DNA from 3 places in the Saccharothrix sp. 6-C genome. Region 2 is predicted to be linked to each of the others. Evidence: riboswitches for the same ligand, from Rfam matches in the RefSeq annotation. Region 2 holds a riboswitch; each other region holds the start of a gene.
The links. Region 2 has a riboswitch for S-adenosylmethionine ahead of IOD16_RS00490 (methionine ABC transporter ATP-binding protein). Riboswitches for the same ligand answer to the same signal wherever they lie in the genome.

Region 1: another riboswitch for S-adenosylmethionine. It lies ahead of thrC (threonine synthase); the one in region 2 lies ahead of IOD16_RS00490 (methionine ABC transporter ATP-binding protein).
Region 3: another riboswitch for S-adenosylmethionine. It lies ahead of IOD16_RS28615 (aminotransferase class V-fold PLP-dependent enzyme); the one in region 2 lies ahead of IOD16_RS00490 (methionine ABC transporter ATP-binding protein).

Annotation. Positions count from the first base shown of each region.
Region 1 is NZ_CP064192.1:864,130-867,363, forward strand. It holds gene IOD16_RS03995 (DNA internalization-related competence protein ComEC/Rec2) at 1-755, shown strand, start outside; gene thrC (threonine synthase) at 810-2,072, opposite strand; SAM riboswitch class I at 2,084-2,199, opposite strand; gene holA (DNA polymerase III subunit delta) at 2,296-3,234, shown strand, end outside.
Region 2 is NZ_CP064192.1:97,145-100,378, reverse strand. It holds gene IOD16_RS00500 (MetQ/NlpA family ABC transporter substrate-binding protein) at 1-232, opposite strand, end outside; gene IOD16_RS00495 (methionine ABC transporter permease) at 261-944, opposite strand; gene IOD16_RS00490 (methionine ABC transporter ATP-binding protein) at 941-1,951, opposite strand; SAM riboswitch class I at 2,153-2,245, opposite strand; gene rsmA (16S rRNA (adenine(1518)-N(6)/adenine(1519)-N(6))-dimethyltransferase RsmA) at 2,332-3,210, opposite strand.
Region 3 is NZ_CP064192.1:6,777,369-6,780,602, forward strand. It holds gene IOD16_RS28615 (aminotransferase class V-fold PLP-dependent enzyme) at 1-1,247, opposite strand, end outside; SAM riboswitch class IV at 1,285-1,399, opposite strand; gene IOD16_RS28620 (potassium/proton antiporter) at 1,490-2,971, opposite strand; gene IOD16_RS28625 (M28 family metallopeptidase) at 3,179-3,234, shown strand, end outside.

The DNA.
Region 1 (3,234 bases), 770 kb from region 2:
CGGACAACCGCTACGGCCACCCCAGCGGGGTGCTCGTCGACGCGTTGACGAGCCGAGGCGCGCTGGTGCTGCGCACGGACCGGGACGGCGACACCGCCGTCCTGGCAGGCCCGGACGGGCCGCGGGTCGCCCGCAGGAGCGGCGGCCGACACCACCACGGACAAGGGGACAACGATGAAGAACGACGTCTGGATCCGACTGCACTCCGGCTGGTCGCCCCAAGAGGACAACCGGGCCGTGGCGTGGGCGCTGTGGCAACCCGGCTACACCGCCCAACCCTGGCCGAGCGAGGAGCTCCGGCCCGCGTTCACCTACTACGTCTGCGAGGAGCTGCCCGGCGGCGAGCGCGGCATCGTCGCCAGGGCGACGGCCACCGGCGTGATCCGCCTGGCGCAGGTCTTCTCCGCGGACAGCGCCTACCGCCTGATCGCCGACGGCCTGTTCGACGCGGACCTCGCCATCCCGCCGGAGGCGTGGCACGCCGAGCGCTACAACCAGGAGAAGGCGAAACGGCCCTGGCCGCAGATGCTCACCGCCTGGCGCGTGGCCACCGAACCGGTCGGTCCGCACGTCCTGCCGGAGCTGACCGCATTCCCCCGGACCGGGTGGCTGCGCTCGTCCAGGATCGCCCTGTGACCACCACCGCGGACGGGAGAGCACCGGTGGGGAGAACGACAGCCGGGGCGACCGGTGTGCCGCGACCAAGGTGGCCCGCGCTCGGCCGACCACCGCCGATCCGGTCGTCGGCGGGCTGACCGCCACCGTTCACGCCCGGGGTCGGGCCCCAGGCGTGAACGGGCGGAACGGGGTCAGTCCTGGAGGGCCTTCAGGACGGCTTCGGCCGACGGCGGGACGTTGGCGCGGGGGCCGACGCGGTCACCGAGGGCGTCCAGGGTCTTGAGGCCGTCGCCGGTGATCAGGAGCACGGTCTCGCCGTCCGGGTCCAGCTGACCGGTCTCGATGAGCTTCTTCGCGGTCGCGACGGTGACGCCGCCGGCGGTCTCCGCGAAGATGCCCTCGGTCCGGGCCAGGAGGCGGATGCCCTCGACGACCTCTTCGTCGGTGACGTCCTCGATCGCGCCGTTGGTGCGGCGGACGGCGTCCAGCACGTAGGGGCCGTCGGCGGGGGCGCCGATCGCCAGCGACTTGGCGATGGTGTCCGGGCGGACCGGGGTGACCACGTCGTGGCCCGCCTTGAAGGCGGCCGCGACGGGGGAGCAGCCGGTGGCCTGCGCGCCGAACACGCGGTACGGGGTCTGCTCGACCAGGTCGAGGTCGCCCAGCTCGCGGAAGGCCTTGTCCACCTTGGTCAACTGGGAGCCGGACGCGATCGGCACCACGATCTGGTCGGGCAGGCGCCAGCCGAGCTGTTCGGCGACCTCGTACCCGAGCGTCTTGGAGCCCTCGGCGTAGTAGGGGCGGACGTTGACGTTGACGAACGCCCAGTCCTCGTGCTCGGCGGCCAGTTCCTGCGCGAGCCGGTTCACGTCGTCGTAGTTGCCGTCGACGGTGATCAGGTTGCCGCCGTAGACGGCGGTCATGAGGATCTTCGCCCGCTCCAGCGTGGACGGCACCAGGACCACCGACTGCCAGCCCGCGCGGGCGGCGGCGGCGGCGACGGCGTTGGCCAGGTTGCCGGTGGAGGGGCAGGCCAGGACCTTGAAGCCGAGTTCGCGGGCGGCGGCGAGGGCGACGCCGACGACGCGGTCCTTGAACGAGTGGGTCGGGTTGCCGGTGTCGTCCTTCACCCACACCTTGCGCACGCCGAGGGCCTTGGCGAGGCGGTCGGCCTCGACCAGGCGGGTGCCGCCGGGGTTGGTGTTGGGGTGCGACTCGACGGTGGTCGGCACGGGGAGCAGGCCGCGGTAGCGCCAGATCGACCGGGGGCCCGCCTCGATGTCCTCGCGGCGGATCCGACCGAAGTCGTAGGCCACTTCCAGCGGCCCGAAACACTCGAGACAGGCGTACTCGGCGGCGAGCGGTGTCTGGTGGCCGCATTCACGACACGACAGCGCGCGGGCGGGACCGAGGTCGAAGGAGGTGGTGGCCGAGGGCACACTGACAGCAGTCATCGCGAGGTATCTCCTCATCTTTCCCGCGCACCGCGGGTCGGAATTGGCACCGTGATCGCCAGCGGACGCTGTGCGACGGGTTGCCGGGGCTTCTACGGGCCGATCCCTCTGCCCCTCTGGATGAGCGGTATTCAGTTATGGCCCTCAACTTACGTCACGATCCCGACCCTCAGCCAGAGACGTCCACCATCCGGACGTCTGCCGGCCGTGGGAGGATCGCGCCGTGAGTGCGCCCGCTGACACGCCCGACGCCGTGCACCTGATCCTCGGCGAGGAGGAGTTGCTGGTCGAGCGCGCGGTGCGCGGTGCGTTGGCGGCGGCGCGGAAAGCCGACCCGCAGGCCGACCTGACCCGCGTCCGCGTGACTGATCTCACCCCGCCTGAGCTGGCGGAACTGGTGAGCCCGTCGCTGTTCGCCGAGGGGCGGGTGGTCGCGCTGGAAGCCGCGCAGGAGTGCGGCAAGGAGATCGCCGACGCGGTCCTCGGCTACGCCAAGGCCCCGGCGGACGGGGTGACGGTGGTGGTCGTCCACAGTGGCGGCGGGCGCAGCAAGGCGGCCAAGGAGCTGCCCGCGGCGCTGCGCAAGGCCGGCGCCCGCGTGACCGAGTGCCCCAAGATCACCAAGGCGGCGGACCGGGAAGCGTTCGTGCGCAACGAGATCCGCGCGGCGGGCGGCGGGAAGGCCGACCCGGAGGCCGTGGCGGTGCTGATCGAGGCGGTGGGGTCGGACCTGCGCGAGCTGGCGGCGGCGGCCTCGCAGCTCGTCGCCGACACGGCCGGCAAGGTCGACGCCGAGGCGGTCCGCCGCTACCACCGCGGCCGGGCCGAGGTGACCGGGTTCGCGGTCGCGGAGAAGGCCGTGATGGGCGACCGGGCGGGTGCGCTGGAGGCGTTGCGGTGGGCGATCCAGCTCGGTGTGCCGCACGTGCTGGTCGCCGACGCGCTGGCCGACGCGGTGCGCACGATCGCGCGGGTCTCCGCGGTGGGCCGGGGTGACCCGTTCAAGCTGGCGGGCGAGCTGGGCATGCCGCCGTGGAAGGTGAAGAAGGCCCAGGGCCAGTCGCGTGGCTGGGAGGAGCGGGGGCTCGCGGCCGCGATGACGGTGGTCGCGGACCTGAACGCCGACGTCAAGGGCGTCGCCGCCGACTCCGGCTACGCCCTG
Region 2 (3,234 bases):
CGTCGACGAGCGCCGTGTTCGGCTGCACGTAGTCGGTGAACTCGACGACCTCGATCTCGAGCCCCTTGGCCGCGGCGAGGTTGTCCGCGACGTACTGGAGCACCTGCGCGTGCGGCACGGGGCTCACGCCCACCTTGAGCGGCGCGTCGGGGTCGGACGCGGCGCCGGTGTCGCCACTACCGCAGCCCACCGCGGTCAGCAGCACGGCCAGCAGGGCAGCACGAATACGCATGTCGTTCCTTAGGTGAGGAGGAAGGCGATCAGACGGACGCGGTGCGGCGGCGGTCGACGCCGCGGGCCACGCGGTTGGTGGTGAACTGGATCGCGGTGGCGATGACGGCCAGCACGACGACCGTGCTCCACAGGTAGCGGTCGTTGAACCGCTGGTAGCCCATGCGCACGGCGAGGTCGCCGAGCCCGCCGCCGCCGACCACGCCGGCCATCGCCGAGTAGCCCAGCAGGGCGATCGCGGTCACGCCGATGGCGTTGACCAGGGCGGGCAACGACTCGCGGAGCAGCACGCTGCGCACGATCCGCAGCGTGGACGACCCGGTGGTGACGGCGGCCTCGACCACCGACACGTGCACCTCGGCCAGCACGTTCTGGACCAGCCTGCCGACGAACGGGATCGCGCCCACGGCGAGCGGCACGATGGCCGCGGTCGGCCCGATGGTGCTGCCTAGCAGCAGCCTCGTCAGCGACGTCAGCACCACCAGCAGGACCAGGAACGGCATGGAGCGGCCCAGGTCCACGACGAACCCGAGCACCTTGTGCAGCACCGGCCGGGGCTTCAGCCCACCGGGTGCGGTGAGCTGAAGCCAGACGCCGACGGGCGCTCCGAGCGCAACGGCGATCAGGGTGGAGACGACCACCATGTACAACGTCTCGCCGGTGGCGACCAGCACGTCGTCGAACACGATGGACCAGGGTGTTGCGGACCTCACGCAGCTACTCCCTGGGGACCCGAGAGGGTCCGGCGCACCGAGCCGCCCGCTTCGGAGATCCACTCCAGCGCCGAGTCGGCGCGCTCGCCCTTCAGGCCGACGCGGAACCGCGCCACCGGGGTCTCGCCGAGCCTGGTGAGGCCGCCGCCGAGCAGGTTCAGCTCCACGCCGAACCGGCTGGTGGCCTCGGGCAGCAGCGCGCCCACGGCGGCGAAGCCGATCAGCACGACGTCCGCGACCCGGTCGAACGAGCCTTCCAGGGCCGGGTTCTGGTCCACGGCGGGCAGCAGCGACGCGGCCGTGCGGCTCGCGGCGTCCGACACCAGGTCGAGCACCTTGCCGTGCTCCACCACGCGGCCGTCCTCCAGCACCGCGACGTCGTCGCAGATCTTCCGGACCACGCCCATGTCGTGCGTGACCACGAGGACCGTCACGCCGAGCTCGGCGCGCGCCCGGTCGAGCACGGCGAGCACGGAGCCGGTGGTGTCGGGGTCGAGCGCGGACGTCGGCTCGTCGGCCAGCAGCACGGACGGCGACGCGGCGAGCGCCCGGGCGACCGCGATGCGCTGGCGCTGCCCGCCGGAGAGCTGGTCGGGGTACGAGCCGGCCTTGTCGGTGAGGCCGACGAGGTCGAGGAGCTCGGCGACGCGGGTGCGGCGCTGGGGCCCGGCGACGCCCGCGGCTTCCAGCGGCAGCGCGACGTTGCCCGCGGCGGTGCGCTGGCGCAACAGGGAGTCGCCCTGCGGCACCACGCCGATCTGCCGGCGGGCGGCGCGCAGCGCGGTGCCGTCGAGCGAGACGAGGTCGGTGCCGTCGACGCGGATCGCGCCGCTGTCGGGGCGCTCCAGGAGCGCGACGCACCGGGCCAGGGTGGACTTGCCCGCCCCGCTGGGGCCGACGACGCCGAGGACGGTGCCCGCGGCGACGTCCAGGTTCACGCCGTCCAGCGCGCGAACCTGCCCGGTACTCCCGGGGAAGGTCTTGGTGAGGTTCTCGACAGTGATCACGTTTCGCTCCACGACGGCATGCGGCGGCGCGCGCCCTTGGCGCGCGCGACCGACGGCTCAGCTCGGAAAGGTGTCCTGGATGGAGGACGCGGGAATTCGAGGCGCTTTCGGCTGTTCAGCGGCTGCGACAGGCCGAGGAGGTCCGGCGGCCGTGGTCGACGACCCGCCGGCGGGTGAGCATTCGCATCCTGGGCACGTGATCCTCCATCGTTCCTGGCGGAAGCACCTGCCCCCGTGGAGGGGTGGTTGCTGCGGCGTCGTGGAGCCAGGTCTCTCGGCCGCTCGGGATGGCACCACGAGTAGACCCGACCGGGACCGGCTGACGCAAGCCTGAAACAGGATCGTCCGGCAAATCACACTTTCGGCCGAAAGATCAACGACTACCGAGTGGACGCGACCTCGGCTATCCGGATGAAGTCGCCGACGGCCAGTTGTTCGCCGCGCACCGCCGGGTCGACGCCCGCCTCGACGAGCATCCGCTGGGCCTCGGCGGCGGAGCCGGCCCAACCGGACAGCGCGCCGCGCAGCATCTTGCGGCGTTGCGCGAAGGCCGCGTCCACCAACGAGAACAGCCGCTTCGGGTCCACAGTGGACAGCGGCTCGTGCCGGTCGAACGCGACCAGCGCCGAGTCGACGTTGGGCACGGGCCAGAACACCGAGCGCGGCACGGGACCGGCCCGGCGGGCGTCGGCGTACCAGGCGAGCTTCACGCTGGGCACGCCGTAGACCTTGCTGCCGGGACCGGCGGCCATCCGGTCGGCCACCTCGGACTGCACCATCACCAGGCCCGTGCGCAACGACGGCAGCACGGCCAGCAGGTGCAGCACCACGGGCACGGCCACGTTGTACGGCAGGTTCGCCACCAGGGCGGTCGGCGCGACCGGGAGCTGCTCCGGGGTCACGCGCATCGCGTCGGCGTGCACGACGGACAGCCGCTCGGCCAGCCCGGGCGCCCGCTCCGCCACGGTGACCGGCAGGCGGTCGGCCAGCACGCCGTCGATCTCCACGGCCACCAGCGCGCGACAGGAGGGCAGCAACGCCAGCGTCAGCGAGCCCAGGCCGGGGCCCACCTCGAGCACCACGTCGTCCGGGCGCAGGTCGGCCGCCGACACGATGCGCCGCACCGTGTTCGGGTCGTGCACGAAGTTCTGCCCCAGCTTCTTCGTGGGGCGGATGTCCAGCTCGGCGGCCAGCCGGCGGACGTCGGCCGGGCCCAGGAGGTGACTCCCGTGCCCTGCCGACGTCGAATCCTCAGTCACCCGACCCATTCTCCACCACCGCTC
Region 3 (3,234 bases), 2.4 Mb from region 2:
CGCGAGCCCTCGACGACGAGCGTGCGCAACGCGGCCACGAACCGGTCCACGTGCTCCTCGGTGGTGCCGAGCCCGATGGACGCCCGCAGCGCGCGTTCACCGCGGGTGAGGCGGTGCACGGCCACGTGGGCGCAGAACGCGCCGTCGCGCACGCCGATGCCGTGCTCGGCCGACAGCACGGCGGCCAGGTAGCCGGCGTCCTGGCCGCCGACGGTGAAGCTGACCACGCCCACGCGGTCCCGGTCCGAGCCGAACAGCGTCAGCTCGTGCACGCCGGGAACGGTCCTCAGGCCTTCCCGCAGCCTCGCCAGCAGCACGCGCTCGTGCTCGGTGGTCTGCTCCCAGTGCCTGCCCAGCACGTCGCACGCCACGGCCAGCGCGTGCACGCCCACCACGTTCGGCGTGCCCGCCTCGTGCCGCTCCGGCACCGCCGACCAGGCCACGCCCAGCCGGTCGCCGTGGTCGGTGACGCGGGCCGTCGCACCGCCGCCGACCAGGTACGGCTCGGCGGCCTGCAACCAGTCGGACCGGCCGACCAGCGCACCGGCGCCGAACGGCGCGTAGACCTTGTGCCCCGACAGCACGGTGTAGTCCACGTCCAGGGCGCGCACGTCCACCGGCCGGTGCGGCGCGAGCTGGGCTGCGTCCAGGGCGATCCGGGCGCCGTGCGCGCGGGCCACCCGGGACAGCTCGGCCACCGGCCAGATCTCGCCGGTCACGTTGGACGCGCCGGTCACCACGACCAGCCGCGGGCCGACCGGCGCCTCGCGCAGCGCCCGGTCCAGCTCCAGCACGGCCTGGTCGGGTGAGGCGGGCGTGCGCAGCCGGCGCACGTTCGGGCCGCGCCACGGCAGCAGCGCGGCGTGGTGCTCGGTGTCGAACAGGATCACGGCGGTCCGCTTGGGCAGGCTCCTGGCCAGCAGGTTCAGCGCGTCGGTCGTGTTGCGGGCGAACACGACGGCGTCGCTGTCGCGGGCGTTGAGGAACCGGCGGACCGACGAGCGGGCCTGCTCGTAGACCTTCGTGCTGACCTGCGAGGCGAAGCCCGCGCCGCGGTGCACGCTGGCGTACCAGGGCAGCACCTCGTCGACGGCGTCGCGGACCTGCTCCAGGCAGGGCGCGCTGGCCGCGTGGTCGAGGTTGGCGTACTCCACGCGCTCACCGGTGACCAGCGGCACGCGCAGCGACGCGCCGACGACGCGGGGAAGGGCAGCGGTGGTGGTGGTGACGGGAACTGCGATCGTCATGACGCCCTCCGGGGGTCCCGGGACACCCGTGGGAGGGAGCCCGCGCTTGCCGGGCGCCCTGCGCGCCAGGCCAGGTCCTCACCAGGGGCACCCCACCGCGGTAGGAGGGTTGCCGGCCAGCAAGCCCGGGCTTAGCGCTGGCACTCATGACCTTCGCGTCGAAGGTAACCCGGCCCGCGCGCCTGCGTCGAGGGGCGTTCACATCCTGGGAGCGCCACGCGCGGGCCGGCGCGCCGCCCGTGTCACGGTCGGCCGACGTCGCCCTTCCAGCGCGCGAACCGGCCCGCCCGGTCCACGGCCCGGATGCGGTCCTCGGTCGCCGTGCGCATGGCCTCGGTGCACACCACCAGCAGCTGGTCGTGCTCCTGCAACCGGGTCGTCGGCTGCGGCGTGAAGCCGTTGTCGTCGCGCACCACGAGGCTCACCGACGAGCCCGGCGGCAGCCGCAGCTCCGACAGGTACACGCCGTGCAGCTTGGAGCCGGGCTGGATGCGCACCTGCAGCAGCTCCGCGCCGAGGTCGTCCAGCGCCGACGAGTCGACCTGCACCTCGTGCGCCTCGCCGGACTTGACCAGCCCCAGCCACTTGGCCAGCCACGGCAGGGACGTGCCCTGCACCAGGGTCAGCACCACGACCAGCACGAACACCGCGTCGACCAGCTGCTGCGCCCCCTGGACGCCCTGGATCAACGGGATCAGGGCGAACACGATCGGCACGGCGCCGCGCAGCCCGGACCACGAGATGAACACCTGTTCCCGCCACGGCACCCGGAACGGCGCCGCCGCGAACAGCACCGACAGCGGTCGGGCGAGCAGCACCAGCACCGCGCCCGCCACCAGCGCGGGCACCAGCGCGTCGAGCAGCCGGCCCGGCGAGGCGTAGAGCCCGAGCAGCACGAACAGGCCGATCTGCGCGATCCAGCCCAGGCCCTCGGCGAAGGAGAGGGTGTCGGCCCGGTGCGGCAGGCGGGCGTTGCCGAGCACCAGCGCGGCGATGTAGACGGCGAGGAAGCCGGACGCGTGCGCGAGGTCGCCGACGGTGTAGGCGAGCAGGCACACCGCGACCGTGGCCAGCGGGTACAGGCCGGTGGCGGGCAGCGCTGCCCGGCGCAGGCCGACGCCGCCGAGCCAGCCGAGCACGATGCCGATCACCCCGCCCGCGATCAGCTCGTAGCCCATCAGCAGCGGCGCGGTCCACGAGATCGGGTCCGGCGCGGCGAGCAGCACGACGGCGATGTAGACCGGCGCGTCGTTGATGCCGGACTCCAGCTCCAGCGCGCCGATGAGCCGCTTGCCCACGCCCACCCCGCGCAACACGCTGAACACGGCCGCGGCGTCGGTGGACGACAGCACCGCGCCCCACAGCAGCGCCGTGCGCCAGTCCATGTCCAGCAGGAAGTGCAGCCCGAACCCGGTGACCGCGATGCTCACGCCGACGGCGACGGTCGACAGCGTGATGCCGAGGCCCAGCGCGGGTTTCACCGCGGTCCACCGGGTGGTCAGGCCGCCCTCGGTGAGGATCAGCACGAGCGCGACCGTGCCGAGCGAGCGGGTCAGGTCGGCGTCCTCGAACTGGATGCCCACCACGGCTTCGCCGAGCAGCACGCCGATGCCGAGGTAGAGCAGGAGGGACGGCAGACCGAGCCTGATCGAGACCCTGACCGCGATGACCGAGAGCAGCAGGACCGCGGCGGCGATGCCCAGGTAGCCCGTCACATCGCCCACTCGACCTCCACATCACCGCTCCGTCACCCGACAGGGTCATTCTCCCCGGTGATACCGAAATGGACGAATCCGGCACCGCACGGAGCGTCACCAGCCGAACGTCGCTAGCGCGAACCATGCGAAACCGTGCATGTTGACAACAGGGTCCGCCGCCCCGGTCAACTCCCCCGTTCCCTCCGAGAGACACCCATCCCCGCGGGAGACACCGTGAAGTTGCGAACGATCTCCATCGCGCTGGTCACCACCGGCGCGCTCCTCGGCTC